4 regions of the Prauserella sediminis genome follow, and region 4 is predicted to be linked to each of the others. Evidence: riboswitches for the same ligand, from Rfam matches in the RefSeq annotation. Region 4 holds a riboswitch; each other region holds the start of a gene.
The links. Region 4 has a riboswitch for cobalamin ahead of FB384_RS14860 (ABC transporter substrate-binding protein). Riboswitches for the same ligand answer to the same signal wherever they lie in the genome.

Region 1 (7,933 bases), on a different contig from region 4:
AGCACCACGGTGACCGGTGGCGCCCGGGAGCTGGCGGTGACCCGGCAATTCGTTCGCGCCTGTCTGACCGATCTGCCGAAAGATGTCGTCCCCGATGCCGTGTTGGTCACCGACGCCCTCATCACCGAGGTCCTCCGGTCCCATGACAGTGCGCAGGTCGTCCTGCGCATACGCAGCATCGCTCGTGGGCACTACCTGCAGATCGAAACGACCCCGCTAGATACGAGGACGCCGACTGCCGGTGAATCCGACAACATACGGGCGTTAGTGCGGACCATCATCGAACAACTCGCCATCGACTGGGGCGTCGAGGGGACTGGCGGCACGGTCACCACATGGGCAGACCTGGACATCCCGGCGCAGCCGGCGATCCAGCGGCCGTAAAACGGGCCGTGACCTCGCTGTTGATCGGTATGCCGATCAGCCCGGCCCCTCTTGTCGTCGCGGCCTCATCGTGGATCGTGTGGGACACATGGCAAGGGGCAGGCGGGTTCCGTGAACCGAGGCGGGACCCACCTACCCCGAAATGCTGATCCCCCGCCCGGGGAAATGGTTCAACTATCGACCTCGACCTCAAGCAGCTCACGCGGGGTGTGTCGGGCGAGCCATCCACCGGCGAACGTAACTCCTCCGGTGACGAGCCCGGTCACCGCGGTTTCGATCGTGCCGGCGAGCACGTCGGGCACCTCGCCGACGACGTGCGAGACGAGCGACAACACGAGGCCGGCAGCCGTCGCCGCGAGCGCGGATACCTTGACCTTGGCCTCGACGATCGGCTCGCGCTTCTCAGGCATCGTTGCCGCCCTTCCTGATCTCGTCGAGCTTGCGTTCGATGCGGATAGATACGCACCATGCGCCTCCGACGTCGACCGCGCCGCTTTGGTGCGCATGTCCGCCGCGATTCAGCCGGGCAGGTGATACGAAAACGGCCCCCGCACCCTCAGTGGAGGATGCGGGGGCCGATCGGGGCGCGCTGACTGGGGCTACTGAGCGCTTCGCTTCGGTGCGCCTGTCGGCTGGGGCAGGCGACGGGGAGAGCCTCACACCCTCCGCCGTGGAGGGCGTGAGCCTGACATGGCGGCCGAGGCCTCTACGCGGTGCAGGGAACACCCCCGGTAATAAACGTTGCCGACCCGACTCAGCTACTGATGTACAGGTATTCACTAAACGCCAGCACCTCATCGCCGTTTCTTACTTGCATTTCAAATGCCAGCGGAGTGCCTTCCGGCATGACATCGTGGAACGTGCACTTTTGCCAATCGGCTTCTGACCCGTATGTCGGTGAGCAGCGCCATGACGCCTGCATGACGGATGTGTTGGCCTTTGCGTGGATTGAATACCCGTCCGCGTAGTTGTCCTTGAGCCAGAACCAGTCGCCGTGCGGTTCGAAGCAGGCCGCCCCTTTGCCGACAATGGACACACAGTTGTTGGAGTTGGGGGGATTCGAGCTGGTCCTGCTGGATTTCCGAACGTAAGCGTCAAAATCCTTGGTTTCCGATGCGAGTGTCGTGCCCGACCGGGGGTTTGCGTCGGAAGCTATCGCGGGAGACGCTGCTAGGAACGTCCCGGCTGTCATCGCAGCAGCAGCCGCGATCGACAGTAGCCGTGCCGTTTTCATTCACTACCCTTTCGTGGTCGGATGTCCCACCGTTTGTCGCGGAGGTGATGACCGGGGCAGTCTTTGTCAGGGACGGCGGCGATGTCTCGCTGTTTTCGATCCACCGAAAAGAGAGCAGCTACGTGTTGCGGGGCAGGAGGTTGATGTCGCAGCCACCCGAGCGTAGATGTATGCGAATCGCAGATACTGCTGGTCATGGAACCCAACCTTGAAGAAGCGATCAACGAGTGGCATGCGAGCGTCAATGCCCGCGACCTGCAGCGATCTGAGCGTACGGTAGGCGATCCGGTCGTCGTGCTCGGTCCGAAGGGCGCGGGTCCGATCACGCCTGCGCAGTTTGCCGAGTGGGTGGAGCGCTCGGGGATCAAGCTGGTCCCGCGGTCCTGGCACCCTGTCAGTGAGCGACTGATGGTGGTCGAGGAGGACGCGACCTGGCCCGAGAGCACGGAATCCACGCGGGTAGCGACCGTCTTCCGCGCTTCCGGCGGGAAGGTCACGGCTGCTCTCAGACTGCCAGACCTCAAGGCCGCTCTCGAGCTGGCCTACACCTGCCGCGAGATGGCGGCAACCGAGTGACAGTCCTCGGCCCGGGACAGGTCCTGTTCCATTTCGTCAGGCACTGGTCACGCCGCTCTGCCGCAGCAGACACTGGCGGTGAGCAGGGGCGGCTCGTGCTCGTGTGCGAGGCTGTCCATGCGCTGAGGCTGCGCGCCAGCCCGGCAACGGTGAACGCGATCGCGCAGGAGGTCGGGATCGACCAGAGCGGCGCGTCACGGTTGATCAAGAGCGCCACCTCAGCCGGGTACCTCGTCATGGCAGCGTCCGCGACCGATGGCCGACGACGCGAAGCATCACTCACCTCTGCGGGCCGGTCGATGCTGGACCAAGCGCATCGTTGGCAGGAGGAAGTGTTCGCTGAGCTGACCACAGGCTGGAGCGACAAGAAACGCCGCGACTTCCAACGGGCGATGACCGACCTGATGGACCGCTCATACGAGATGGACGCATGAGCCACGCCAACGCCCCGCTCAGCCTCGAGGGACGCCGCCGACTGGTCGAGCGATGTAAGACGCGTCCCATCGCCCATGTGGCCGCCGAGATGGGGATCTCGCGTGCCTGCGCATCGAAGTGGGTCAACCGATGGCGACGTCACGGAGATGCCGGGCTGCGCGACCGCTCATCGAGCCCCCACCGGAGCCCGAACGCCACACCAGCCTGGGCCATCGAGCAGATCGAGACCTGGCGACGCGAGCACAAGCGGTCAGCCCAACGCATCACCGATGAGCTCGCTGACCTCGGATTCACGATCAACCGCCGCACCGTCACCCGCCACCTGACCAGGCTCGGACTGGGTAGACGGAGGTTCATCGACCCCGGCGGCGACAACAACCGTAAGCCCGGGAAGATCACCGCCCGTTGGCCCGGACACATGGTCCACCTCGACGTGAAGAAGGTCGGCCGGATCCCCGATGGAGGCGGCTGGCGTATCCACGGCCGCGACAGCGACCAGGCCAAGACCGTCGATCGCGCCAAGTCAGCTGGCGCGAAGCGCGGCTACACCTACCTGCACTCCGCCGTCGACGGATTCTCCCGACTCTCCTACACCGAGCCCCTGCCCGACGAGAAGGGAACGACTGCTGCAGCGTTCCTCGCCCGAGCCAAGGTCTGGTTCGCCGCCCACGGCATCACACACATCCACCGGGTCGTCACCGACAAGGGGGCCTGCTACCGCTCCGGTGACTTCGCCCGGGTCGTCGGCCAGCGCACGCGACATCAGAAGACGAAGCCGTACACCCCGCGCCACAACGGCAAGGTTGAGCGCTACCAGCGAATCCTGGCCGAGGAACTGCTCTACGCCCGCGAGTTCAATAGCGAGGACGCCCGCTCTTCCGCGATCGCCGTCTGGAACATCCACTACAACTACCACCGACCGCACAGCGGAGCCGGCGGACGGCCGCCAGCATCTCGACTTCGCGGCGGCGTCACCAACGTCCAGCCCTCATACACCTAGTTGGCTTCGTATCCAGCGTGTCGGGGTTTCCGTGGGCGAGGTCGTCCATCGGGGTGGGAGCCGGTCGGTACACGCGGCCGGTGGCGGTCAGGTCACCGGTAGTCCGGTGAAAACGACATCGACCACGTCGCGTAGATCGGTCGCACTGGTCATGCGTTCTCTTCTTGCGTGGGAGCGGATGTGATTCCGGCCAGGGGCGGAGATTCGGCAGGACTGTGATGAGACACGACCGGTGCGCGAACACCAGTCGGTCAAGCTCCCGATCAGGCCAGCTGCTCCGACCGGGCCGGGGCCGGCAACCACGAGCGGATAAGTCCCGTGAAAGGCACGAAGTCGGCGCGGACGAGGAGTGGAGATGAGCCGGCGCAGCTCGCCGTGCTCGTGTCCGACGTGAAGTCGGGTGCGGTCCAACCGGCGGTGTGGGGCCGCCGATCGGCGGCCCCACACAGGTGCTCCCAGGTGCTGCAGTGGTCAGCGCAGAGTTGCGCGTGCCCGCGTGGTCGCGTCGAGCATGTTCCGCAGCGCGTGCTCGACCTCGGTGTAACCGCGGGTCTTGAGTCCGCAGTCCGGGTTGACCCACAGCCGTTCGGCGGGCACGGCCTCCAACGCGGCCTGCAGCAGATCGGTGATCTCGGAGGATTCGGGCACTCGCGGGGAGTGGATGTCGTAGACGCCCGGTCCGATGCCCTTGGCGTAGCCGACGTCGCTCAGATCGCGGAGGACCTCCATGCGCGAGCGAGCGGCCTCGATGCTCGTCACATCGGCGTCGAGCGCGACGATCGCGTCGATGACGTCGCCGAACTCCGAGTAGCACAGGTGGGTGTGGATCTGGGTGCTGTCGGTGACTCCGGTAGTGGCGAGCCGGAACGACTCGACGGCCCAGTCCAGGTACTCCTGCTGCTGCGCGGCCCGCAACGGCAGGAGTTCCCGCAGGGCCGGCTCGTCGACCTGCACCACCCTGATCCCCGCCGTTTCGAGGTCGCGCACCTCGTCCCGGATTGCCAGCGCGACCTGTGTGGCCGTGTCCCCGAGCGGCTGGTCGTTGCGCACGAACGACCAGGCCAGGATCGTGACGGGGCCCGTGAGCATTCCTTTCACCGGCTTCGACGTGAGTCCCTGGGCATAGGTGGTCCAGTCGACGGTCATCGGTTCCGGCCGGGACACGTCGCCGAACAGGATCGGCGGGCGCACGCACCGGGATCCGTAGGACTGCACCCAGCCGTGGTGGGTGGAGACGAAGCCCTCCAGATACTCGGAGAAGTACTGCACCATGTCGCCTCGCTCGGGCTCACCGTGTACGAGCACATCCAGGCCGAGATCCTCCTGCAGGCGGATCACCCGCTCGATCTCCTCGCGCATCCGCCGGCGGTAGGCGGCCTCGTCGATGCTGCCGCGGCGCAGCTGCGCACGGGCCTTGCGGACGTCGGTGGTCTGCGGGAACGAGCCGATCGTCGTGGTGGGCAGTGGGGGCAGCGCCAGCGCTGCGGCCTGTGCATCCCGGCGCACCGGATAGTCGGCACGCCGGGAGGCCTCCGGGCGCAGTGCTGCCACCCGCGATCGCACGCCGGAGTGGCGTACCCGATCCGCGGTGGCGCGGTCGGCGACGGCAGCGCGTGCGGCGCCGAGGTCGGTGGCCACTGCGTCCCGGCCTTCGCGCAATGCCCTGCCCAGCGTGACCACTTCACGCACCTTCTGTGCCGCGAACGCCAGCCACGATTTGACCTGCGGCTCGATGTCCTCCGGTTCTACGTCGTAGGGCACGTGCAGCAGCGAACAGGACGTGCCGACGGCGAGCTCGTCGGCGCTGCCCAGGAGGCTCGCGGCCGTGGCCAGTGCCTTGTCGAGGTCGGTGCGCCAGACGTTGCGGCCGTCGACGAGGCCGGCGACCAGGGTCTTGTCCCGCAGGCCGGTCAGCGTCGGCAGCGTGTCGACAGTGGCGCGATCGGTGACGAGGTCGACCGCGAGACCGTCGACGGGGGAGGAGGCCAGCACGTCCAGTGCGTCGCCGAGGTCGCCGAAGTAGCCCGCGACGAGGAGTTTCGGCCGCTCGGACAGGCTGCCGAGCCGGCGGTAGGTTTCCCGCAGCGCGCCCAGCTCGGTCTGGGTGCGGTCGGCCGCGAACGCGGGTTCGTCGAGCTGTACCCATTCCGTCCCGGCACGCCGGAGCTCGGCGAGCAGTTCGGCGTAGACGTCGACGAGATCGTCGAGCCGGTCCAGTGGCCGGAACGCAGCGGGCGCTTCACCGTCCGGTTTGGACAGCAGGAGAAACGTCAGCGGGCCCACCAGTACGGGCCGCGTGGTGATGCCGAGTTCGGTGGCCTCGCGGAACTGTTCGACCGGTGTCCGGTCGGACAGCGAGAACGTCGTATCCGGTCCGATCTCCGGAACGAGGTAGTGATAGTTGGTGTCGAACCACTTCGTCATTTCCAGCGGCGGCGTCGATTCCACGCCGCGTGCCATGGCGAAATAGGTGTCCAGCGGGTTCAGGCCCAGCTCGCGGTAGCGGCGCGGGACCGCGCCGACCGTGACGGCGGTGTCCAGGACCTGGTCGTAGTAGGAAAACGTGTTGCCGGGTACCGAGTCGAGCCCGGCGTCGTGCAGCGCGTGCCAGGAGTCGGCGCGGAGTTTCCACGCGACGTCACGCAGATCGGCTTCGTCGGTCTCGGCCGACCAGTACTTCTCCAGGGCACGTTTGAGTTCCCGGTTGGGCCCGATACGGGGATATCCCAGGACGGTGGATCCGATGGTGCCGGTCAAGGCTCTCTCCTCGCGAGCTCGACGATACGGACGCCGAGGTCTTCGAGGAGGACACGCCGACCGGAGAGCAGCACACCTCGCCACCGAACCGGTCGTCCGTCAGGTCCTCCCGCGAGACCTCGGACCACGTGCGCCGCGGCGCACGTACCGGTGGCAGGTCTTCGGACTCGCGGGCGTTTCCGGCGCTGCACGCCGGGATTCCTACCGGCCGTCGCTTCCCGGATCGCATCCAGTGCTTCTGACGGCTGTCGTTCCCACTCACCGCTGCGGGGCAGTCCCGGATTCGCACCGGGTTCCCTCTTGCCTCGTCCGAACCCGACGCGACCGGGTCGTGATGGGGAACGGACGAACCACCAGCACCATCAGGCTAGTCGTGGTCAGCTCCATGACAAGCCCGCACGGCTCATCGGAGGGAACTTGCAAGGGCCCCGCGCGGGTCCGGCACGGCGCACGACGTCGGCTTTCCCGATCATCGGGCGGCGCCGGAGATGTCGATCACAACGACCCGTCGGTCCGGCGTGCACCGACGGACCCGGACCGGACACCGGGGCGACCGGCCCGGGTCGCGGGCGGGTGTCAGTCCCAGTCGAGGGTCGAGCCCGATTGGTACTCGATCACTCTGGTCTCGAAGAAGTTCTTCTCCTTCTGCAGGTCCATCGCCTCCGACAGCCACGGGAACGGGTTGTCGACCTCGGCGAACACCGGTCGCAGTCCCAGTTGGTCACACCGGCGGTTGGTGATGAAGTGCATGTACTGCGCGCACAGCTCGGCGTTGAGCCCCAGGATGCCGCGGGGCATGGTGTCGCGGCCGTAGGCGATCTCCAGCTCGCACGCCTCGGTCAGCATCTGCCGCACTTCCTCCTGGAACTCCGGGCTCCACAGGTGCGGGTTCTCGAGCTTGATCTGGTTGATGCAATCGATGCCGAAGTTCAGGTGGATCGACTCGTCACGCAGGATGTACTGGTACTGCTCGGCGATGCCGACCATCTTGTTGCGCCTTCCCAGCGACAGGATCTGCGCGAAACCGGTGTAGAACCACATGCCTTCGAAGATCACGTAGAAGGCGACGAGGTCACGCAGGAACGCCTGGTCGGCCTCGGGGGTACCGGTCGTGAAGTCGGGATTCTCGAGGTTCTGGGTGTAGTGCAGTGCCCACGAGTCCTTGTCGGCGATCGACGGGATCTCCCGGTAGGCGTTGAACAGCTCGCCCTCGTCGAGCCCGAGGCTCTCACAGATGTACTGGAACGTGTGCGTGTGCACGGCCTCCTCGAAGGCCTGCCGCAGCAGGTACTGACGGCACTCGGGGTTGGTGATGTGGCGGTACACGGCGAGCACGATGTTGTTGGCCACCAGTGATTCCGCCGTGGCGAAGAATCCCAGGTTGCGCGTGAGCATCAGACGCTCGTCGTCGGTCAGTCCGTCGCGCGACTTCCACAGCGCCATGTCGGCCTGCATCGACACCTCGGTCGGCATCCAGTGATTGGCACAGCCGGCGAGGTACTTCTGCCACGCCCAGCCGTACTTCATCGGCAGCAGCTGGTTGACGT
Region 2 (7,933 bases), 1.1 Mb from region 4:
CCGCCGAGTACTCCGGACGCTGACGGCCCCGGCTTCCACGATCCCGGCTTCCACGGCCCGGCGAGCGACGCGGCAGGCTCCGGCGACGCGCCGCGGTCCCACGGGCCGGACGATCGGGGCACGGGCAGCGCCCGCCCGGCTAGCCTGTCGGACATGCTGGAGCTGCACTGGGCCGAGAACCTGGACGACGAACGCACCGCCGCGGTGCGCACGCTGCTGACGGCGGCGCGCGGCGTCGACGGCAAACCCGAGGTCGACCCGGACGGTCCGCTGCCCGGCGAATTCTCCGGCGGCCGATATCTACTGGGCACCGTGGCCGGTGACCTCGTCGGCGTCGCCCACGTCGACGTGTCGGGCGACGCCTTCGGCAGACAGGTCGCCGAGCTCGTCGTACACCCCGAGCACCGCCGCCGCGGCCACGGCGCCGCACTGACCGAGGCGCTGCTGGCGGAGTACCCGCGGAACCTCCGGGTGTGGGCGCACGGCGACCAGCCCGGCGCCGCCAGGCTCGCCCAACACCACGGCCTGCTGCGCAGCCGCGAACTGCTGATCATGCACGTCGACACGGCGGGCGCCGACTGGCCCGAACCGACCCCTCCGGAGGGAGTCACCCTCCGCACGTTCCGGCCGGGCTCCGACGAGCAGGCCGTCATCGACGTCAACGCCCGCGCGTTCGACTGGCACCCGGAGCAGGGCGCGCTGACGGTCGACGACCTGGCCGCGACCGAGCGTGAGGACTGGTTCGACGCCGACGGGTTCTTCCTCGCCGAACGGGCGGGCACCGTGATCGGCTTCCACTGGACGAAGGTCCACCCGCCGAACCCGGCGAAGTTCGGCGGCAAGGCGGCCGGCGAGGTGTACGTCGTCGGCGTCGACCCGGACACGCAGGGCGGCGGTCTCGGCCGCGCACTGACCGTCGCGGGCCTGCACCACCTGGCCGAACGTGGTCTGAGCCAGGTGATCCTCTACGTCGAGGGCGACAACGCGCCCGCGGTGGCGGTCTACCGCAGGCTGGGGTTCACACCGTACGAAGTGGACGTTCAGTACGCGACTGCCGACCCGGGGTGAGGGTGCGCACGTGACGGCCTGCCCCGCGCCACCCGGTGGTAGCGTCGCGAGAGGCCAGCCGCACTCACGGGTGACGTGAGTCAGGGAATCCGGTGCGACTCCGGAGCTGACGCGCAGCGGTGAGGGTGACGGCCGGAACACACGCCACTGCAGCCTGGCACGCGCCTCAACGGCCCGTGCGGGCGGCGGGAAGGCGTTCCGGCCGGACGACCCCGAGTCCGAAGACCTGCTGGCCCCGGCTCCGGCGAGCCGGTAACCGGTCCGACTGCGGGCTCCGCGCATGGGCCCTCGACATCAAGGGAACGCTGTGCCGATCTTCCCGCGACGATCACGCCCCGCCCGCACCTCCGCGGCGCTGCTGCTGTCGACCTGCCTCACCGTGGGTCTCGCAGCCTGCGGCGGACCCGCGGGCGGGCGAGAGCAGGCCGCGCCCGGCTTCCCGCGCACGATCGACAACTGCGGACGCACCACCGAGGTGCACGAACCGCCGCAGCGCGTCGTATCCCTCAACCAGGCGAGCACCGAGATCCTGCTCTCCCTCGGCCTCGAGGACCGCATCGTCGGCACCTCGATGTGGACCGATCCGGTACTGCCCGAGTTGAAACAGGCCGCCGACGGCATTCCCCGGCTGGCCGACAACATGCCGTCGTTCGAATCGGTGCTCGACGCCGAGCCCGACTTCGTCAGCGGATCGTTCGCCGCGACGCTCGGCAAGGGCGGCGTCGCCACGCGCGACCAGTTCGAAGAGCTGGGAGTGCCGACGTACCTCTCGCCGACCGACTGCGCCGCGAAGGACAACAGCGGCTCCGGCGACGGCAGCCGGTCGAAACCGCTCACCATGGACGTGCTGTACGGCGAGATCCGCGACCTGGCGCGGATCTTCGACGTCGAGCAGCGCGGGCAGCAGCTGATCGACGGGCTGCAGCGACGGCTCGACGGCCTCGACGTCGACGCGTCCGGAACGTCGGTGCTGTACTGGTTCGCCAACTCCGACTCGCCGTACCTCGCCGGATGCTGCGGTGCACCGGGCATCATGACCCGTGCAGTCGGCGCCGACAACGCGTTCGACGACACCCACGCCGAGTGGCCGCAGTCGGGCTGGGAGAACGTCGCCGAACGCGACCCCGACGTCATCGTGCTCGGCGATCTGACCCGGCGCGAGCAGACCGCGGAATCGGCCGAGTCCAAAATCGACTTCCTCGAATCCCACCCGGTCACGCAGGACATGACCGCGGTCAAGCGGAAACGCTACGTGCGGCTCCCCGGCCAGGCGCTGAACCCGACGATCCGCACCGTCGACGGCGCCGCGAAACTCGCGACCAAGCTCCGTGAGTTCGGACTGGCACGGTGATCACCGTGACGACGGGTCGCGTGACCTCCGCTCCGGCGGCGAAAGCCCCGCCGACGGAGCGGTCGCGACTGCCGCTGCTGCTTCTCGGCGGCTGCCTCGTGCTGTTCGCCTCGATCGGAGTGGCCGTCACGATCGGACCGGCCGACATCGGCGTCAGCGACGTCTGGGCGACACTGCTGTCCCGCGTCGGACTCGCCGAGCCGACCCTGTCGGTGCTGCGCGACGGCATCATCTGGGACCTGCGCCTGCCGCGCACGTTGCTGGCCGCCGTGTGCGGCGCCGGCCTCGCGGTGTGCGGTGTCGTGATGCAGTCGCTGCTGCGCAACCCGCTCGCCGACCCGTTCGTGCTCGGGGTGTCGTCGGGCGCATCGACGGGTGCGGTGCTCGTCGTCGTGCTCGGCGTGAGCGGTGGCGTGCTGTCCATGTCCGGCGGGGCGTTCCTCGGCGCGGTGGCCTCGTTCGCGCTGGTGTTGACCCTCAGCCACACCCTCGGCGGCACGACGGACCGCGTCGTGCTCTCCGGCGTGGCGGTGATGCAGCTGCTGTCGGCACTGACGTCGTTCATCGTGCTGACCTCCGCCGACGCCGAGACCACCCGCGGCGTGCTGTTCTGGCTCCTCGGGTCGCTGGCGAACGCGGGCTGGTCCGAGGTGCTGACCTGCGCCGTGGTGCTCGCGGGAACGCTCCTGGTGTGCGGCGGGTACGCGCGGTCGCTGGACGCGTTCGCGTTCGGTGAGGACGCGGCGTCCACGCTGGGCGTCGCGGTCGGGCGCACCCGCGTGGTGCTGATGTCGGTGACGGCGTTGCTCACGGCCGTGCTCGTCAGCTCCGTCGGGGCGATCGGGTTCGTCGGCCTCGTGCTGCCCCATGCCGCGCGGCTGGTCACCGGCCCCGGGCACGCACGGCTGCTGCCGGTGAGCGCGCTGGCGGGGGCGGTGCTGCTGGTGTGGGTCGATACCGTCGCGAGGACCGTGCTGGAACCGCAGGAGGTGCCGGTCGGGGTCGTCACGGCGCTGATCGGCGTACCGGCGTTCGTGCTGATCCTCTACCGCTCGCGAGGTGCGCAATGACGGACCGGCGATACGCGGCGACGACTCGGGCCGCGACGGGTTCCCGGGGAGCGCGATGACGGATCACCCTGTCGACGTGGGCCTCGCCGCGGAGCGGGTGTCGCGGTCACTCGGCGGCGGGCTCGTGCTCGACGGCGTGAGCGTCGCCCCGGCCGACGGTTCGACGGTGGGCATCCTCGGGCCGAACGGGTCGGGCAAATCGACGTTGCTGCGGGTGCTGGCCGGAGTGCTGAAACCGTCGGCTGGTCTGGTCACTGTGGACGGTCGCGAGTTGACCGACGTGCCCAGAAGGACGCTGGCGCAACGGGTCGCCGTCGTCGAACAGCATTCCGACACGCAGATCCCGCTCACGGTGCGCGACGTCGTCGGACTCGGGCGGGTGCCACATCGGCGCGCGTGGCTCGCGGCGTCGTCCGACGACGATGCGGCCGTCCACGAGGCGCTGGAACAGACCGGCATGACGGCGAAGGCCGCGCAACGGTGGCAGACCCTCTCCGGCGGCGAACGCCAGCGGGTGCAGATCGCCCGCGCACTCGCCCAGCGCCCGCGGGAACTGCTCCTCGACGAGCCGACCAACCACCTCGACGTGCAGCACCAGTTCGAACTCCTCGACCTGCTCGCCTCGCTGCCCGTGACGTCCGTGATCGCCCTGCACGACCTGAACCTCGCCGCGATGTACTGCGACGAGATCGTCCTACTCGATCACGGCGTCGTCGTCGCGACGGGCAACCCCGCGGACGTGCTGACCGAGGAACTGATCCTGCAGGTCTACAACGTCAAGGCCGAGGTCACGAGCAGCCCCGAAGGCCACCCCCACGTACGTTTCCTCCGCACCTGACGCAGGCGGCACCCGCCGTGTTGCGTTCCCCAGGGCCCGTGTTGCGTTCGTGCGCGCATCTGCACGCCGGACTCCCTGTCAATCACCCTGCCTGCTCAACGCCTCCCACTTCGCGAACTCGGCAGTCCTCGCGCGGAACATGTCCATCGACATGTCGTAGGCCGCACCTCCGAGGATGATGCGCCGCGGCGGCTCGTCGAGGTCGACGATCTTCAGCAGCACCTCGGCCGCCCGCGCCGGATCGAAATCCTCGGCCTCGCCGAACATCGCGTCGAGGCGTTCACGCAGCGGCGCGTACGCCGGATTCGTGGCGGTCGTCGTCAGCCCGCGGCCGAACAGGTCGGTGTCGTATCCGCCGGGATGCACGGTCGTGACGGAGATCCCGAACGGTTCGACCTCCATGGCGAGCGCGCCGCTGATCGTCTCGAGCGCAGCCTTACCCGCGCCGTAGAGACCCGTCGACGCGAACCCGCCGCCGGCCCCCGGCATCGTCGCGATCTGCAGGATGTGACCGGAGCCCTGCTCCCGCAACAGTGGGACGACCGCTTGGCACACCCACAACGCCCCGAACAGGTTCGTGTCGAAATGCTCCCGCACCTGCTGCTCGGTGACCTCCTCGACCATTCCGAGCAGCGCGCCGCCCGCGTTGTTGACGACCACGTCGATGCCGTCGAACTCGTCGAAGGCTTTGCGCACACCGGTCAGGACCGCCGCCCGGTCGGACACGTCGAGTGAGAACGTCGCCAATGCACCGTCAGCTCGGGCGACGAGCTCGGCCAACGGAGTGACGTCGCGAGCCACGCCCACCACTCGATCTCCCGCCGCCAACGCCGCCTCCGCGAACGCCCGGCCGAGTCCGCGGGACGCACCGGTGATGAACCAATTTCGGGACATGCCTACCTCCGATGACGAGACAAGACGAGACGGTCCGTCTCGTTATGGCAACCAGAGTCCACCCTCCGGCCATTCGCTGTCAAGACGGACCGTCTCGTTTCGCCGTACGATGTCGCCATGGCACCGGAGTCGGGACCCCGTCGCAGTGAACGTTCTCGTCAGGCGATCCTCGCCGCGACCAGGGAACTCATCGCCGAAGTCGGGTACGGAAAGTTGTCGATCGAGGGGATCGCGGCGCGAGCGGGAGTCGGCAAGCAAACGATCTACCGCTGGTGGCCGTCGAAGGGGGCGGTGGTGTTCGACTCACTGCTCGCCCTGAGTCAGGACAGCGCCGGCGACATCGAACTGCCCGACACCGGCGACATCCGAACGGACCTCAAATCGCTCCTACGGGCGACGGTCGAGGAGTTCGCCGACGACGACTTCCAAGCGCCCATTCGCGCACTGCACACCGAGATCATGAACGATCCGCAGCTCGCGACGGCCTACCGGGAGCAGATGGACGCACCCGTTCGCGCGGCGAAACTGCGGCGACTGCGGAGCGCGCAGCAGGCAGGCCAGCTCGCCGGGGACGCCGACCTCGACCTGCTGCTCGACATGCTCTACGCACCGCTCACTCAACGTTGGCTGCTCCGGTCCGGTGGTCTCGACGCCACCTTCGCCGACGCGCTCGTCGACGCGACGCTCCGAGCTTTCGCCCCTGCCTAACAGCGCCCGGCACCGCAGCCCGGCCCCATGGACACAGCTGCGCGCAACTCGTCGATGAGGGGTGCGACCGGACGACGGTGGGCGCAACACACGAGCCCCGGGACCCGCGACACGACCCCTGGAAGATGCGACACGGTCCCTCGAACCCGCAACACGGCGTCCTGAGTACAGGACATGCACCGAGGCGCGGTCTCGCAGAAGTGCGTGCTCGACTGTTTACGGCGGGCGGCGGGAAGCCGGGCAGCCGGGGCGGCGGCTCAGCCGAAGCGACCCGAGATGTAGTCCTCGGTGGCCTTCTGCGACGGCGTCGAGAAGATCCTCGTCGTCTCGTCGATCTCCACGAGCTCACCGGGCTTGCCGACGCCCTGCAGGTTGAAGAACCCGGTGGTGTCGGACACGCGCGCGGCCTGCTGCATGTTGTGCGTGACGATGACGATCGTGTAGTTCGCCTTGAGCTCCAGCATCAGGTCCTCGATGGCCTGCGTGGAGATGGGGTCGAGCGCCGAGCACGGCTCGTCCATCAACAGCACCTCGGGCTGCACGGCGATGGCTCGCGCGATGCACAGCCGCTGCTGCTGCCCACCCGACAGCCCGGAACCCGGCTTGTGCAGGCGGTCCTTGACCTCTTCCCACAGGTTGGCCGACTTCAGCGACCGCTCCACGAGATCGTCCATGTCGGACTTCTTCAGCCGCTTGTTGTTCAGCTTGAGGCCCGCAGCCACGTTGTCGTAGATGGACATCGTGGGGAACGGATTCGCGCGCTGGAACACCATGCCGATCTGCCGACGCACGTTCACCGGGTCGACGTTGGGCCCGTACAGGTCGTCGTCGTCCATGACGACCGAGCCCTCGACGCGCGCGTTCGGCACGAGCTCGTGCATCCGGTTGAGCGTGCGCAGGAACGTCGACTTGCCGCAGCCCGACGGCCCGATCAGCGCCGTGACCGACCGCGGCTGGATCGTCATCGACACGCCCTGCACCGCGAGGAACTTGTCGTAGTAGATGTCGAGGTCCTTGACCTCGATGCGCTTAGCCACAGTTACTTCCTACTCTTTCCGGGCCGTCAGCGGGTCTTCGGGGCGAACAGCTTGGAGATGACTCGGGCGACGAGGTTCAGCAGCATCACGATGATCATCAGCACCAGCGCCGCACCCCACGCACGGTCGAACGACGCCTCCGCGAACAGACCGGGGCTCTGATACTCGTAGTACGAGAACACCGACAGGGTCGTCATACGTCCGTCGGTCGGATCGAAGTTGTCGCCGTCGGTGAGGCCCGCGGTCACCAGCAGTGGCGCGGTTTCACCGATCACGCGGGCGATCGCGAGCGTGACGCCCGTGGCGATACCAGCCAGTGCCGTCGGCAGCACGACCTTCAGGATCGTCCGCCACTTGGGCACCGCCAACGCGTACGAGGCCTCGCGCAGCTCGTTCGGTACGAGCTTGAGCATCTCCTCGGTGGAACGCACGACGGTCGGGATCATCAGCACGCTGAGCGCGACGGCACCCGCCAAGCCCATCCGCACGCCGGGTCCGAACATCATCACGAACAGCGCGTAGGCGAACAGACCGGCGACGATCGACGGGATACCGGTCATGACGTCGACGAAGAACGTGATGGCCTTGGCGAGCTTGCCGCGGCCGTACTCGACGAGGTAGATCGCGGTGAGCATGCCGATCGGCACCGAGATCAGCGTGGCGAGCCCCGTGATGATCAGCGTGCCCATCATCGCGTGGTAGATGCCGCCGCCTTCGCCGGTGACGCCGAGCATCGAGTTCGTGAAGAACTCGGCGTCGAACCGCGCCGCACCCCGCGACACCACGGTGACGATCACCGAGACGAGTGGCAGCAACGCCAGCAGGAACGCGCCGGAGACGAGCGCCGTGACGAACCGGTCGGTGGCCTTGCGCGGCCCTTCGACAGCGCGCGACCAGGTGTAGACGATCACCACGTAGGAGGCCGCGGCGAGCAGTGCGCACGGCACGACGGCCCAGCCGGCCAGCA
Region 3 (7,933 bases), on a different contig from region 4:
CCGCCTCGCGGATCTCGTTGACCCTGGCCGCACTCGCGGCGATGCTGCTCGGATCACTGACCCTGCTGGGCGGATCGCGCGCCGCGGCGGCCCCGGACGGCGTTCCGGGCATCGACGTCTCCGGGCACCAGCGGAACGTCGATTGGCAGCACGCGTGGAACACGGGCGCACGGTTCGCCTACGTCAAGGCCACCGAGGGCACCGGATTCACCAACTCGTACTTCGCCCAGCAGTACAACGGCGCCCACGACGTCGGCATGATCCGCGGCGCCTATCACTTCGCCCGCCCGGACGTCGGCCCGGCGGCGCCGCAGGCCGACTACTTCGTCGCGAACGGCGGCGGCTGGTCGGCGGACGGCAAGACACTGCCTCCGCTGCTCGACATGGAGTACAACCCGTACGGCGCCGACCCGTGCTACGGCCGGTCGCACGGCGAGATGGTCCGGTGGATCAAGAGCTTCTCCGAGCGGGTCCACACCAAGACCGGCCGGTGGCCGATGATCTACACGACCACGGACTGGTGGAAGAACTGCACCGGCAACTCGCCCCGATTCGGCAGCGACCACCCGCTGTTCATCGCCCGCTACAACGATCGCGTCGGCGAACTGCCGAACGGCTGGACCCACTACACGCTGTGGCAGTACAACGATCACGGCCCGATGCCCGGCGACCAGAACACCTTCAACGGCTCGATGGCTCAGTTGAAGCAGCTGGCCCGCGGCGACGACGACAAGTCCGACCCCGAACCGAAACCGGAGCCAAAACCGGAGCCGAAGCCCGACCCGAAGCCGGACCCGGACCCGAAGCCCGATCCGAAACCGGACCCCGACCCCGAGCCGAGCCCGGAACCGGAACCGGAGCCGAGCCCGGAACCGAGTCCCGAACCCGATCCCGAGCCGAGCCCGGAGCCGGAACCGTCCACGCCGGAGTCCGACGCTCCCGCCACGCCGTCCGATGACGACGCACCATCCGATGACGACGCGGCGGACGGCCGGGACGAGGCGACCGACCCGCAGGCCGGCGACGACGGTGACCAGGGACAGGATGGCGCCGGCACTGGTTCGGACGACGCCGGTGGGGCGGCGGACCAGAACGCCGTCGCGGACGGCACCGGCAGCGACCAGCTCGTGCTGGAGGAAGCACCGAAGCAGGCCGCCGAGCAGGCTCCGCAGCAGTCACAGCAGAAGGCTGGCGGCGACGTGGCCACGCAGGACGACGGTCCGGACAAGCTCGCCGAGACGGGCGCCGAGCAGGACCTGCCGCGGCTGATCGTGTTCGCCGCCGCGATGATCGTGCTCGGCCTGATCGTGCTGACGCTGACCCGCGCGCCCGCACGCAGCCGGCGCTGACCCCTTCCGGCGGTGCCCGGCCCGCGCGCCGAGCGCGGGACGGGCACCGCCGGAACCGGCCGGGCGTCCACTCCCTGCCCTCCACCCGGCCGACGCACCCCGAACCCCTGACGTCGTCACCGTGACCTCCACGGGCGTGCCCGCGGGCGCCCGTGCCGAACGCACGCAACACGGCGGTACGCTGTCGGGCTAACGTCCGCCGCTGTGCGCACGTACGCTCCCCGTCGCCGTGGAGCGGTGCTCCCCTCTCCCCGTCCCCTCCCGAGAGGTGCTCCGTGACGACGTCGCAGACACCATCCGATCCGGGCGCCGCCGACCCGGGCGCCGCCCCGGCACCGGTCGACCGCGATCATCCGCTGAGCAGGGTTCCCGACAACGCCCGCAAAGGCATCGCCTCCCTCGCCGTGGTCATCGCCGGCTTCGGGTTCTTCACCCCGACGATGGCGACGGGCGGACAGGTCGCGGGCGCGTTCGGCTTCCCGACGTTCCTCGTACTGGCGCTGATCTCGGCGCTCGTGCTGGCCGGCTACATCGCGACCCTGGGCATCGCCGCCGCCCGCACCGGTCTCACCACCGTGTTGCTGGCACGGCTCGCGCTCGGCAAAGCCGGCGGCAAATGGGCCTCGCTCCTGCTCGGCGGCACCCAGATCGGCTGGTACGGCATCACGGTCGGTGTGCTCGCCACCCTGTTGGGCGGTGCGTTCGACCTGTCGGTGACCTGGCCACTCGTGCTGGTCGGCGGAATCGCCATGGCCGTGACGGCCTACACCGGGTTTCGCGGCATCGAGCTGCTGTCGTGGATCTCCGTACCGCTCATGACGGCGCTGTGCCTCTGGGTCGCGATCTCGGCGGTCGGCGAGGCGGGCGGGTGGGACGCCGTGGTGTCCTACGAGGGGACGGGAGCGATCAGCGCAGGCACGGCGCTGACCATGATGATCGGCACGTTCGTCAGCGGTGGTTCGCAGATCGGCAACTGGACGCGGTTCGCCCCGGGCAGCACGCTCGCCTTCGCGATGACGGCCGGAACGATGCTGCTGGTCCAGTTCGGACTCCTCGCCTTCGGCGGGCTGGGAGCGATCGGCTACGGCGAACCGGACTTCGCGAACGTGCTCCTCGGGCTCGGTTCGACAGGTCTGGCGGTCCTGCTCATCGTGACGAATCTGTGGACCACCAACGACAACACGGCGTACGCGTTCGGCGTCGCGGGTGCCGAGCTGTTCGGCAAACCCGACAAGCGGCCGTTCATCGTCGGTGGCGTGGCCATCGGCATCGGGATGGCACTCACCGGTATCGACGAGGCGATCACGTCCTTCCTCACGCTGCTCGGAGTGTTCGTTCCCCCGCTGGGCGGAGTGCTGATCGGCATGTTCCTGTTCGCGTGGCGACGCCGCGATCCCGGCACCGCGGTCGAGGACGTCCCGCTCGTGGTGTGGCCCGGACTGCTCGCCTATGTCGGCGGCACGGCCGCAGCACTGGTCGGATCACTGTTCGACGTGGGGATCCCTGCGGTACAGGGCATCGCCGTCGCTTTCGCCCTCGTCGTCGCGTTCACGGCCGCGCTCGGCCGCCGGCCGGCGACGGCGGACTGACCCGCACCGCGGCAGACGATGCCCGGCCCGCCGTGGTGCCGGGCATCGTCGGTCACGGGCGTTACGGCAACGGCCTGCCGGCCGACTCCGGTCCGGCCGCCGCGTTCCGCAGCATCGCGAGCGCGTCCGCATGGGCACGAGACCCCGCCGTCGCCGCGGCGGTCGTCGTCACGTCGGCGTCGAGCGCCGCGGTGACCTGCAGCGTCTCCTCGATCCCCGCATCACCCAGCTGTGTGCGGATCCGCGTCGACGCCGCGGCGCCCGACGTCGCCACCCGGAACGCCTCGGTCGCCCACGTCCACCGGTCACGGCGGGCCCGCTCACGCAGCGGCGGCCGCCGCCACAACGCGGGCTCGTCCACCTGGATCTCGCGAATGCCGGCCGCTTCCAGGTCTCGCACCTCGTCGCGCAGCGCGAGCGCCAGCTGCGCCGCCGTGTCGAGCACCGGGACGTCGTCGCGTACGAACATCCCCGCGATCGCCGTCGCCGGACCGGGCAACACGCCTTTCACCGCAGCCGTGGTCAGCCGCTGGGCGGTCGTGACCCACTCGACCGTCATGGGCGCCGCCCTACTCACGTCACCCACCACGATCGGTGGCCGGACACAGTAGGCGCCGCTGTGCTGCACCCACGCGTGTTCGGGGGTCACGACGCCGCGCAGCCGCTGCGCGACGAAACACACCAGGTCGTCGTAGCGCCGCTGGTCGGCCGAGGGCGCTGCGAGGTCTGCCGCGTGCGGTCCGAGCACTTCCTGCAGGCGCACCACGTCGTGCAGGCCCGCGCGCATCCGTTCGGCGTACGACTCGTCGCCGCCGCTGTCGGTGCGCGCCCGCCGGTCGACGGCCGCCACGAGCGGGTCGATCGGTTCGTCCGACCCGCGGTTACGGTCTTGCGCCGCGCGCCGGTCGGCGTACGCGGCGCGCCGGAGATGCGCAGGCCGCAGGGTGGCCAGCCGCGCCCGGACGCGCCGGTCGGTAGGCGGGTTCGCACCGCGGTGGGCGAGGATCTCCCGGGTGCGGGTCAGCTCGGCTGCGGCGGTGTCGGGGCCGCGGCGCAACGCCGTGGCCAGCGCCACCACCTCCCGCACCTTCTGCGAGGCGAACGCGAGCCACGGCGCGACCTGCGGGTCCAGCGCGGTCTCCCGGTCGAGGTCGTACGGCACGTGCAGCAGCGAGCACGATGTGCCCACCACGACCTCCCGTGCCGAACCGAGCAGCGTGGCCGCCGTGACCAGCGCCGTGTCGAGGTCGGTGCGCCACACGTTGCGCCCGTCGACCAGCCCGGCCACGAGCGTCTTGTCCGACAGGCCCGGCGCGGCGACGACCGTGTTCGCCGTGGACGTCTCCGACACGAGGTCGACCGCGACGCCCTCGACGGGTGTGGCGGCGAGGGCGCCGAGTGCCGGCCCCGGGTCGCCGTACGGCACGGCGGCCAACAGGGCCGGGCGCCGCGTCCGGGCGCCCAGGACGTCGTAGGCGTCCCGCAGGGCGTCACGGTCGGCGGCGGTGCGGTCGGCGGCGAACGCCGGTTCGTCGAGCTGCACCCAGTCGGCTCCAGCCGCCTGCAACTCGCCGAGCACCCAGGCGTACACCCCGAGCAGTTCGCCGAGGCGATCGAGGGGCCGGAAACCGGGCGGCGACCCCGGCTCCGGGGCGCACAGCAGCAGGAACGTCACGGGGCCGAGCAGCACCGGCCGGGTGTGCACGCCGAGCCGCAACGCCTCGAGATAGTCCCGCACCGGGGTTCGGTCGGCGAACGTGAGCGGGGTGTCCGGACCGATCTCCGGCACCAGGTGGTGGTAGGACGTGCCGAACCAGGACGCGGTGGCCAACGGTGACACCGAGTCGGTGCCCCGTGCCATGGCGAAGTACGTGTCCAACGGGCCGAGGCCGAGCGCACGGAACCGCTCGGGCACGGCACCGGCCATCACGGCCGTGTCGAGGACGTGGTCGTAGTACGAGAAGGTGCCGCCCGGCACCGAGTCGAGCCCCGCGGCGGACAGCTCCCGCCACGTGCGCGCCCGCAGTTCCCGGGCGACGGCACGGAGTTCGGACTCGTCCGCGCGGTGGGTCCAGTAACGTTCGAGCGCCCGCGGCAGCTCCCTGCCGGGGCCGATGCGGGGATATCCCAGGACGGTGGAACCGATGATGCCGGTCAATGCTCTCTCCTCGCGAGCTCGTCGACACGGGTGCCGACGGTCCCGCCGGAGGGGCGCACGCCGATCGGGGCACACACCCCGGCCCGTCCGCCCGGTCCACCCGCGAGACCTCGGACCCGCGCGCACCGGGTGGTGCGCGCGCCGGTGGCAGGTCTTCGGACTCGCGGGCACTCCCGGCCTGGGCCGGAGGTCCTACTGGCCGTCGCTTCCCGGACCCGGGGTCCAGTGCTGTTGACGGCGGTCGTTCCCGCTCACCGCTGCGGGGCAGTCCCGGATTCGCACCGGGTTCCCTCTTGCCTCACCCGGCAGGCCCGTGCGGGCCCGGCGCGGGTGAACCACCAGCACGGCCACCCTAGCCTCCCGCGGCCCGCCGTCGCGCCCGGCGACGACGCGGTGAAGACCGCTCGCCCACCCCGGGATCGGCGCCGGCCTGCATCGTTGCCGCGGGTGGAGACCTCGCTCACAGGCCGGCGCCGGCCGTCACCGGAACGCCGAGTGGCCCGTCAGGGTCTGCCCGATGACGAGCTGGTGCACCTCCGACGTGCCCTCGTAGGTCAGCACCGATTCGAGATTGTTGGCGTGCCGCAGGACCGGGTATTCGAGGCTGATGCCGTTGGCACCGAGCAGCGTCCGGCATTCCCGCGCGATCGCGATGGCCTCCCGCACGTTGTTCAGCTTGCCGGTGCTGACCTGCTCGGACGTGAGCGTGCCGGCATCCTTGAGCTTTCCGAGGTGCAGCGCCAGCAGCATTCCCTTGCCGAGCTCGAGGCTCATGTCGGCGAGTTTGAGCTGGGTGGCCTGGTAGGAGGCCAGGGGTTTGCCGAAGATGTCGCGTTCCTGCGCGTAGGCGATCGCGGTCTCGAGGCAGTCCCGGGCCGCGCCGAGTGCGCCGAACACGATGCCGTAGCGGGCCTCGTTCAGGCACGACAGTGGTCCGGACAGGCCGCGCGCCTCCGGCAGCATGGCGGACGCGGGCAGCCGGACGTCCTCCAGCACGAGCTCACTGGTCACCGAAGCCCGCAGCGACAGCTTCTTCGTGATCTCCGGAGCCGAGAATCCGGGTGTGTCCGTGGGCACGACGAAGCCCCGGATCTTGTCGTCGGTCTGCGCCCACACCACGGCCACGTCGGCCACGGAACCGTTGGTGATCCACATCTTCGTGCCGTTGAGCACCCAGTCTTCCCCGTCACGGCGCGCGTAGGTCCGCATCTCGCCGGGGTTCGACCCGAAATCGGGCTCGGTCAGGCCGAAGCACCCGATCGCCTCCCCCGCGGCCATCCGCGGCAGCCACTCCTGCTTCTGTTCCTCCGAGCCCCAGCGCCAGATCGCGTACATCGCGAGCGACCCCTGCACCGACACGAGACTCCGCAGTCCCGAATCGGCGGCCTCGAGCTCCATACAGGCCAGGCCGTAGGCCGTCGCCGTGGTACCGGCGCAGCCGTACCCCTCGAGATGCATGCCGAGCACACCGAGCTTGCCGAGTTCGCGGGCCAGGTCGCGCGCAGGGATCGACGCGCTGTCGAACCAGTCCGCCAGGTGCGGGCGGATCCGGTCAGCGGTGAACGCCCGCACCGTGTCGCGGATCGCCCTGTCGTCCTCGCCGATCAGGTCCTCGGTGCCGAACAGGCCGAGCGGTGTCTGTGTGCCGGGCATGGCCGATCCTCTCGTCGTCTTCGCCTCTGGCGGGCGTCCCGTGGCGGACGTCATCGTGCCGCCCTCCGGCCGTCATCGTGCCGCCGACGGGACGGCGCGTCACTGGGGAGTCAGCAAGGACACGGCCGCGTGGACCGCCGATTCGACCACGCCGTCGAGGCTCCCGCCGTCCTCGACGGTCGTCGCCACGAGTTCCCGCAGCCCGCCGAGCAGGATGATCACACTCTCGCGCGGCACCGGCGCGCCGGCGCCGCGGAGCTCCGCGCGCTGCCGGAGTCGTTGCGCCAGCGTCACGAAACCATCGAGCTGCATCCGCTGCAGCTGCCGCGCCTTGTCCCCGAGTGCGGGCACGTCCCTGATCCAGCTGACGACGATCGCCGGTTCGGCCTCGGCGTAGGCGAACCACGCTTCGACGGCGCTGCGCACCTGCTCGGGCCACGGCTCCGTCTCGTCGACGGCCTCGGAGACGTAGCGGACCATCTCGCCCGTGGTCTCGGCCATCAGCGTCACGAAACACTCGTCGCGGTCGGCAAAGTGCTGGTAGAAGGTGCGGCGCGAGGTCCGGGCGCGGCGCACGATCCCGGCGACGGTGGCGTCGCGGTAACTGCCGGCCGCGAGCTCGGCGGCCAGGCCGTCGAGCAGGCGCCTGCGGAAGGCCCCCGGACCGGAGCGCCGCTCACCGTCGCTGCGGGCTCCCGGCACACCGCCGGTGGTGGCCGCGGAACTCGTGGCGGGCGAGCTCACCGCGGGCGAATTCACTCCGGCCGCGTCGCCGGGGGCCGCTCTGGTGGACAACGGTTCATGTCCCCTAACGGATGACGATGTTTGCCCCTCAATGGTACGCCTGTGTACCGTTCCGCTCCGGTACACAGGCGTACCACGAACGGTGGATCAAGGGACCGCGCCCGACCCGCGCCGCGTCCGTTCCCGTACCCGCCGCACCGCCGCACGAAAACACGCAAAGGAGCGTGCCTCGTGACCACCACGGATGGCCCGCGCACGGTCAACCGGCGCAAGTTCATCGGTTATCTGCTCGGCGGTGCGACCGTCGTCGCCGCCGCCGACCTCGGGATGTTCGGCCGCGGCGCCACGGCCGATGCCGGCGAACTGCCGACCCTTCCCCAGCCCGCCGAGATCGCCGATCTCAGCGACCTGCTCACCCTCGCCGCCGCGCCGACGTCGCA
Region 4 (7,933 bases):
GGAGACCCGGCTGACCAACCTCAACCGCCGCGAGCGCGAGGTGCTCGACCTGCTCGCACAGGGCAAACGCAACAAGGCCATCGCCGCAGACCTCGGTGTCACGGAGAGCACCGTCAAGTTCCACGTCACGCGGGTACTGCACAAACTCGACGTCAGCACCCGCGGCGAGGCGGCCGCGCTGGCTCTCACCGCGGGTGCCGACGCGGCGGCACGCACCTAGCGCAGACTCCGGCGCTACGCTGCTCACGGCCGGTCGGCAGCGACGCGGATCGTGAAGGGGTGGGCGGCATGGCAATGGTGACGCCGGCGGAACTGAGTCCCGACGCATCGTTCGCCCTCGGGTGCTGCACGAAGGTCAAAGGCGGCATCGTCGCCCCGCAGCGGATGACGTATGCGACCTACCGGTTCGCCACTCGCCGCCCGGAACGCGGCAAACAGCACGGAACCGTCGACTGTCCGCGGTGCGGCGCCACGATCCCGCTGTCGATCCTCGCGGTGTCCGACGTGCGCCGGCGGCGACGGAACTGCCGAACGGCCTGGACCGTGGCGAGCGTGATCTCGTTCGTGACACCGATCGCGATCATGCTCGCCACCGGCGACGACGAGTGGCTCGCGATCGGCCCGCTCCTGATCCCCGGGATCGGCCTCGCGATCGCGGCCGTCGTCCATCCGCCGTCGATGACCGGCATCAGCATCGCCCGGAAGGCGCGCGGCCAGCACATCGTCACGCGGTAGCCCGCCGGGAGTCAGCCGCCACGTCGATCGCCCGACGGTGGCCGGGGCAGGACGATCGGCGTCCCGGTGAGCGGGTCGTCGATGACGGCGCAGTTCAGCGAGAACACGGATTCGATGGTGTCGGGCTGCAGGACCTCGGCGGGTGGCCCCTCGGCGACGATGCGGCCGTCCTTGACGGCAACGAGGTGGTGGGCGTAGCGGCCCGCGAGGTTCAGGTCATGCAGGACGAGCAGGGTGGTGCGGCCGAGCGCGGCGTTCAGGTCGGTGAGCAGTTCGAGCAGGTCGATCTGGTGGGCCAGGTCGAGGTGGGTGGTGGGCTCGTCGAGCAGCATGACGTCCGGATCCTGGGCGAGTGCGAGCGCGAGCCATGCCCGTTGCCGCTGACCGCCGGACAGTTCGTCGACCGGTCGCTCGGCGAGGTGGGTGATGCCGGTGGACTCCATCGCCGCCGTGATCGCGGCGTCGTCGGCATCGGTGTGGTGGCGGAACCAGCGCTGATGCGGGTGCCGTCCGCGGCCGACGAGGTCGGCCACGGTGATGCCGTCGGGCGCGAGGGGCTGCTGGGGCAGCAGTCCGAGTCGCCGGGCAAGCGTTTTCGTGGCGAGCCGCGCGATGTCCTGTCCGTCGAGCAGGACGGCTCCGCGGCGTGGGCGCATCAGCCGAGCGAGCCCGCGCAGCAGGGTGGACTTCCCGCTGCCGTTGGCGCCGACGATGGCGGTGATCCGGCCGGGCGGCACGGTGACGGAGACGTCCCGGACGACGGGCTCTGCGTCGTAGCCGAGGGTGAGCCTGTCGGCCGACAGTTCCGTGGCCGGCGGCATGGCGGTCGCGGTCGCGTCAGGGTTCATCCGGTGTGTCCGATCCGGTTGGCACGAGCGAGGAGGTAGAGGAGAACGGGTGCGCCGAGGACTCCGGTCACGGCGCCGACGGGCAGTTCGGTCGGCGCGAACAGCAGCCGCGCGACGAGGTCGGCGCCGGTCACGAGCAGCGCGCCCGCCGCGGCGGCCGGGCCGAGCGTGACCGGCCTGCCCGCCAGCAGCCGCCGCGTGATCTGCGGGGCCACGAGTGCGATGAACCCGATCGGACCGGCCGCCGCGGTGGCCATGGCGGCGAGGACCACGGCGGTCGTGATCAGGGCGAGCCGGACCCGGGTCGTTCCGCCGCTGAGCGTTCTGGCCAGGTCGTCGCCGAGTTCGAGGATGCGAAGGTGCCGGCCGAGCACCAGCAGCACGGGCACCGCCGCCGCCAGTGCGACGAGGACGATGGTGACGTGCAGTGTGCCGCGGTTGGCGAGGCTGCCGGTGAGCCAGGACGCCGCACTCAGTACCTGGTGGTAGTCGGCCCGTACCAGCAGGTAGGAGATCGCGGACGAGAGCATGGCCGCGATACCGATGCCCACCAGCACGAGCCGATAGCCGTTCAAGCCCCGGTTGAGCGCGATGAGCACGATCGCCGCGGACGTCAGCAGCGCCCCGGCGAGCGCGCCCAGTACGAGGGACGCCCCGGCACCGCCCGCGATGGTCATCACGAGCAGCGCACCGAACGACGCGCCGGCGTTCACGCCGATCACGTCAGGGCTCACCAGCGGATTCGCGGCGATCCGCTGCAGGATCGCGCCCGACACGGCGAAGGCCGCGCCGACCCCGAGGCCGGTCACCACGCGGGGCAGCCGGTCCCGCACCACCACGTCGTACTCGATGAGCGTTCCCCTGCCGCCGAGCACGCGCAGGGTGTCGGCGAGCCGCAGGTCGAACTCGCCGAGGCCGAGCGCTGCCACGGCGAGCGTCAAGGCGCACAGCCACAGCATCGACGTCAACAGCGCCGAGCGCCGCTGCAGCCGGAACACGACGGCTCCGCGGGCGACACGCACGGCGACGGTGTCCTTGGCCGTCACAGCTGTGCCACCTTCCGGCGGCGCACCAGGTAGAGGAACAGCGGTCCGCCCGCGAGCCCGGTCACGATGCCCACCTGCAGCTGCTCCGGCTGCACCAGCCACCGGCCCGCGACGTCGGCGAGGAGCAGCAGGATCGGGCCCAGCAGCGCCGACAGCGGCATGATCCACCGGTAGTCCGGCCCGATCAGCAGGCGTGCGATGTGCGGGACCGCCAGGCCGACGAAGGCGATGGGGCCTGCGATCACGGTCGCCGTACCGGCCAGTAGCAGCACCGACACCGCCGCGAGCACACGGATCGCCACCAGCCGTGTCCCCAGGCTGCGCGCCATGTCCTCGCCCAGCGCGATCGTGTTGAGGCTCCCGCTGACCGTCAGCGCCAGCAGGAAACCCGTGACCAGGAACGGTCCGACGGCGGCCGTGACCTCGGCCCCGGCGCGGGTGAGTGAGCCGACGGCCCAGAACCGGTACTCGTCCAGCGTGGCCGCGTCGAGCAGCGTGACGATGGTGGTCATCGAGCCGACCATGGCGGTGAGCGCCGCTCCGGCCAGCGCCAGTTTCACCGGCGTCGCTCCGCCCCGGCCGAGGGAACCGAGAACGTAGACGAAGAGGGCGGCGGCTCCGGCACCGGCGAACGCGAACCAGAGATGGCCACCGGCCGTGGTCACGCCGAGCGCGATCGCGGTCACCACGGCCAGCGACGCGCCGGCGTTGACGCCCAGAATTCCCGGGCCCGCCAGCGGGTTGCGCGTGAGTCCCTGCATCACCGCGCCGGCCACTCCCAGGGCACTGCCCGCCAGCAGGCCGGACACCGTTCGCGGGATGCGCACGTGCCACACGATCGTGTCCACGTCTGCCTGTCCCGGCGAGAGGACCGCCGACAGCACGCGGGCGGGCGAGGAGGGATAACTTCCGACCACAAGGGACAGTGCACAGGCGACGGCGAGCAGCGCCACCGCCGACACCGTCCAGACCACTGTGGACCGCCACCCTGCCCGGCCTTCCCGCGGCCGCGGTGCCTGCGGCCGCGGCGATGCCGCCCGCTGCGACGGGATGCCGGCCACGTCGGCCGTCGTCGATGCGCGTTCCCCGGCCGACGAGACCCCCACGGCCACCCGGATCCTCTCGGTCGGCGAGCTCCGCTTGTTCACCCAGCTCGCCTCAGCCGACGCGGTCGGGGTGCAGCACCGACGCCACCAGTTCGACGCTGTGGGCGGCACGGACTCCCGCACTGCGGTCGGCGAACAGGAACGGGTGCACCGCCTTGTTCTCCACCGCGGTCAGACCGGACAGGGCCGGGTCGTGCAGGATGGCGTCGGCCTCGGGCCGGGCGTCCTGTTCGGTCATGCTCGCGTCACAGCACGCGTCGGTGAGGATGACGTCGGGGTCACGCTTGACCAGTTCCTCGGCGCCGACATCGATGTTGCGTTTCTTCGACAGGTCGGCGAAGGCGTTCGTGCCGCCCGCCCGTTCGATGATGTGCGAACCGAAGTCGATACCGCTCGCGACGCCGTAGGTGCCGTCCTCGTTGGGCGACACGATGGCGACCGACGGCCGGTCGACGCCGGCGACCTGTTTCTCGACCGTGGCGATCCGTTCGCGCATGTCGCTGATCACGGCCTCCGCGTTGTCCTCGACGCCGAACAGGGCGCCGAGATCGCGCAGGTCCCGGTAGATGTTCTCGACCTTCACGGTGGCCGGGTCGATCGACTGGTCGGTGAGGCCGTCCTCGCTGGGGCAGAGCGGTGAGAGGATCCAGCTCTGCACGCCGACCTCACGAAGGCTGGCGCGCGTGCCGACCGAACTATCGGCGCCCTGCTCGGCGAAGAATCCGTTGAAGCCGGACAGCACGAAGTCCGGGTTCGCCTGCAGCAGTGCCTCTCTGCTGGGGAGGCTGGGCAGGTAGTCCACATCGGCCTGACGGTCCGCGTACTCCGGCAGCACCTTCGCATCCAGGAACGCGGTTCCGGCGAGCCGGTCGCTCACCCCGAGAGCATGGGCCAGTTCGATGGCGGGCTGGTAGGCCGCGTAGATGCGCTGCGGCGGATCGCCGGTGGCCACGTCGATGCCGCAATTGGTCCGGCTGGTCGCACCGCCCGCTGCCGATGCGGCATCCGGCGGTGGCGGTGCGCAGGCCGTCGCCACGGCAGTCAGAACTGCCGCGCACAGGGCCGTGGCACGCCGAGCTGTGGCGTGCGGAGAAGTGGTCGCGACGGAGTTGCGCCCACGGCGCAGAGTGGAAGTGGCGCGCCGACGGCGCAGAGCGCCAGTTGAACGCCTTCGGCGCAGTGATACAGGGCGACTTCGGCGCGGTGATACAGAGTTGCGCCTTCGGCGCAGCGATACAGGGCGCCTTCGGCGCAGCGGCAATGACATCGTCAGCCCGCCCCTCCAGGTCCTCGTGGATCGGGTCATCGGTGTGCGATCGGGTCACACAGTGCCGTGGCCGGTCTCCTGGCTGACGGGTCGTACGCGCTGTGCCAGCCTTCCCGGAACGTTCGTTCCAGTGGCTCGCATGCTGAACGGCACAGCACTTCCCGAATCACAGTGGCGAGGGCCGCTCCGGTTTTCCACCGGATTCCCGTGCACCACGGCGGTGTGAACCTAACAGACCCGCGCGCCACCCGGGGTGTGTCGGCACCCACACGGCGCACGACGCAGTGGTCGACGTTTCGATCCGCCCCGCACCGGCAACCTCCACCCTGCAGACTCCCCGGGCCGAAGGAAGCGGAACGTATGCCTCGCAACGTTGCACAGAAGCTGATCGCCGACCACCTCGTGGACGGCACGATGACGCCGGGCGAGGAAATCGCGATCCGGATCGATCAGACCCTGACCCAGGACGCCACCGGAACGCTGGTCATGCAGGAGCTGGAGGCACTGGACCTGGACCGGACCCGCGCCGACGTCAGTGTCCAGTACGTCGACCACAACCTGCTGCAGGCCGACGAGCGCAATGCCGAGGACCACGCGTTCCTCCGTTCGGCGTGCCGCCGGTACGGCCTCTGGTACTCCAAACCGGGCAACGGCGTGTCGCACCCGACCCACATGCAGCGGTTCGGCGTGCCGGGTGCGAGCATGGTCGGCTCCGATTCGCACACGCCGGCGGCCGGGTCGTTGGGGATGCTGGCGATCGGGGTCGGCGGGCTGGACGTGGCCACGGCGATCACGGGCGAACCGATGTACGTGCGGATGCCGGAGATCTGGGGTGTGCGGCTGACCGGCGAGCTCCCACCGTGGGTGTCGGCCAAGGACGTCATCCTGGAGATGCTGCGCAGGCACACGGTGTCGGGCGCGGTGAACCGGATCATCGAGTACCACGGGCCGGGTCTGGCGAAGCTGTCGGCGATGGACCGGCACGTGATCGCCAATATGGGCGCCGAGCTGGGCGCCACGACGACGGTGTTCCCGTCGGACGACGCGGTGCGGCGGTTCCTGCGTACCGAAGGCAGGGAGCAGGACTTCGTGGAGATCGCCGCCGACGAGGATGCCCAGTACGACGTCACCGACGAGATCGACCTGTCGACATTGGTGCCGCTGATCGCGAAGCCGTCGGCGCCGGACAACGTCGTCGAGGTGCGCGAGGTCGCCGGAACGCCGTTGGGGCAGGCGATCATCGGCTCGTCGGCCAACCCGGGGCTGCGTGACTTCGCGATCGCCGCCGCAATGGTCCGCGGCAAGCAGACGGCGGGCGGCGTCAGTTTCGACATCAACCCGACGTCGCGGGAGATCTTCGCCGACCTGACGAAGATGGGCGGCACGTTCGACCTGGTGTCGGCGGGCGCGCGGATCCACCAGGCGGGATGCATGGGGTGCATCGGCATGGGGCAGGCTCCCGCCGTGGGGCACAACTCGCTGCGCACCTTCCCGCGGAACTTCCCCGGTCGTTCGGGCACGCGGGAGGATTCGGTGTGGTTGTGCTCGCCGGAGACGGCCGCGGCCAGTGCGCTCAAGGGTGTGATCACCGATCCGCGCGATCTGGGGATGGAGGAGCCCGCACTGGCGCTTCCCGAGCACGCGACGATCAACCCGGACACGCTGGAGGAGCCACCTCCGCCCGAGGTGTCGCGCCGCGCGGAACTGACGAAGGGCCCGAACATCTCGGCGCTGCCGGACTTCCCGCCGTTGCCGGACCGGATCGAGGCGCCGGTGCTGCTGAAGGTAGGTGACGACGTGTCGACCGACGAGATCTCCCCCGCCGGGGCCGCCGCGTTGCCGTACCGGTCGAACATCCCGGCGCTGGCCGAGTTCACGTTCACGCGGATCGACCCGGACTATCCGGCGCGGGCGCGGGAGACGGCCGGCGGTTCGGGGCACGTGATCGTCGGTGGCCGCAACTACGGTCAGGGTTCGTCGCGTGAGCACGCCGCGATCACGCCGCGCCACTTGGGGCTGCGCATGGTGATCGCGGTGTCGTTCGCGCGGATCCACTGGCAGAACCTGGCGAACTTCGGAATCCTGCCGGTCGAATTCACCGACCCCGAGGACTACGCCCGCATCGACGCCGACGACACGCTCGTGGTCGAGGACCTCCGCCGGCCGCTGGGTGAGCCGGACGCCCGGCTGAGGGTGCGGAATGCCACGAAGGACCAGCGCTACGAGGTGCGGCATACCCTGTCGCAGCGCCAACGTGACGCCGTGCTGGCAGGCGGGAAGATCCCGTTGTTGGCGCAGAGGTCGGCGACCGTGTCGTGAGTGGTGGGTGTCGGCCGTCTTGGGTCGCTGACCGGAGCCGGGTGGATGGTTCGTCGCGCGGTGCGGAACGTCCGCGCGCGACCGCCGGTGGGTGTCGGTGGTGGCGCTTACGGTCGTTCGCATGCTGACGACACTGGCCGTGCAGAACTACCGTTCGCTGCGGGATCTGGTGCTGCCGCTGTCGCGGCTGACCGTGGTGACGGGCGCCAACGGGAGTGGCAAATCGAATCTGTACCGGGCGATGCGGCTGTTGGCGGATGCGGCGCGTAGTGGTGCAGTCGGCGCGCTGGCACGCGAGGGCGGGTTGCCGTCGACGTTGTGGGCTGGGCCGGAGACGATCGGCCGCGCGGTGCGGGAGGGCAGCGCTCCCCCGCAGGGCACCGTGCGGACGAAGTCCGTCGGATTGCGGCTCGGCTTCACGGGCGACGAGTTCGGCTACGCACTCGATCTGGGGATGCCGGTGCCGGTCGAGAAGTCGGCGTTCAACCGGGATCCGGAGTTCAAACGGGAATGCGTGTGGAGCGGATCGGTGCTGCGCAAGGGCGCGTTGTTGGCCGACCGGGACGGCCCGGTGGTACGTACCCGTGAGGCGGGCGGGGCGTGGGGCCGGGA

Region 1: linked by a shared signal. The riboswitch ahead of metE (5-methyltetrahydropteroyltriglutamate--homocysteine S-methyltransferase) and the one ahead of FB384_RS14860 (ABC transporter substrate-binding protein) in region 4 are both predicted to bind cobalamin.
Region 2: linked by a shared signal. The riboswitch ahead of FB384_RS09945 (ABC transporter substrate-binding protein) and the one ahead of FB384_RS14860 (ABC transporter substrate-binding protein) in region 4 are both predicted to bind cobalamin.
Region 3: linked by a shared signal. The riboswitch ahead of metE (5-methyltetrahydropteroyltriglutamate--homocysteine S-methyltransferase) and the one ahead of FB384_RS14860 (ABC transporter substrate-binding protein) in region 4 are both predicted to bind cobalamin.

Annotation. Positions count from the first base shown of each region.
Region 1 covers NZ_JACIBS010000003.1:51,732-59,664, reverse strand. The annotation lists gene FB384_RS20760 (hypothetical protein) at 1-384, shown strand, start outside; gene FB384_RS20755 (hypothetical protein) at 555-794, opposite strand; gene FB384_RS20750 (hypothetical protein) at 1,139-1,618, opposite strand; gene FB384_RS20745 (hypothetical protein) at 1,814-2,194, shown strand; gene FB384_RS20740 (MarR family winged helix-turn-helix transcriptional regulator) at 2,191-2,628, shown strand; gene FB384_RS20735 (IS481 family transposase) at 2,625-3,629, shown strand; gene metE (5-methyltetrahydropteroyltriglutamate--homocysteine S-methyltransferase) at 4,101-6,386, opposite strand; cobalamin riboswitch at 6,531-6,746, opposite strand; gene FB384_RS20725 (ribonucleotide-diphosphate reductase subunit beta) at 6,963-7,933, opposite strand, start outside.
Region 2 covers NZ_JACIBS010000001.1:2,176,726-2,184,658, reverse strand. The annotation lists gene FB384_RS09955 (winged helix-turn-helix transcriptional regulator) at 1-23, shown strand, start outside; gene mshD (mycothiol synthase) at 154-1,068, shown strand; cobalamin riboswitch at 1,129-1,298, shown strand; gene FB384_RS09945 (ABC transporter substrate-binding protein) at 1,376-2,419, shown strand; gene FB384_RS09940 (FecCD family ABC transporter permease) at 2,494-3,489, shown strand; gene FB384_RS09935 (ABC transporter ATP-binding protein) at 3,545-4,327, shown strand; gene FB384_RS09930 (SDR family NAD(P)-dependent oxidoreductase) at 4,406-5,221, opposite strand; gene FB384_RS09925 (TetR/AcrR family transcriptional regulator) at 5,339-5,929, shown strand; gene pstB (phosphate ABC transporter ATP-binding protein PstB) at 6,187-6,966, opposite strand; gene pstA (phosphate ABC transporter permease PstA) at 6,993-7,933, opposite strand, start outside.
Region 3 covers NZ_JACIBS010000006.1:35,806-43,738, forward strand. The annotation lists gene FB384_RS27395 (lysozyme) at 1-1,349, shown strand, start outside; gene FB384_RS22710 (cytosine permease) at 1,625-2,938, shown strand; gene metE (5-methyltetrahydropteroyltriglutamate--homocysteine S-methyltransferase) at 3,000-5,096, opposite strand; cobalamin riboswitch at 5,226-5,451, opposite strand; gene FB384_RS22720 (acyl-CoA dehydrogenase family protein) at 5,577-6,749, opposite strand; gene FB384_RS22725 (TetR/AcrR family transcriptional regulator) at 6,849-7,544, opposite strand; gene FB384_RS22730 (molybdopterin cofactor-binding domain-containing protein) at 7,725-7,933, shown strand, end outside.
Region 4 covers NZ_JACIBS010000001.1:3,274,129-3,282,061, reverse strand. The annotation lists gene FB384_RS14885 (LuxR C-terminal-related transcriptional regulator) at 1-220, shown strand, start outside; gene FB384_RS14880 (hypothetical protein) at 289-735, shown strand; gene FB384_RS14875 (ABC transporter ATP-binding protein) at 747-1,583, opposite strand; gene FB384_RS14870 (FecCD family ABC transporter permease) at 1,580-2,629, opposite strand; gene FB384_RS14865 (FecCD family ABC transporter permease) at 2,626-3,777, opposite strand; gene FB384_RS14860 (ABC transporter substrate-binding protein) at 3,788-4,771, opposite strand; cobalamin riboswitch at 5,054-5,234, opposite strand; gene FB384_RS14855 (aconitate hydratase) at 5,363-7,321, shown strand; gene FB384_RS14850 (AAA family ATPase) at 7,443-7,933, shown strand, end outside.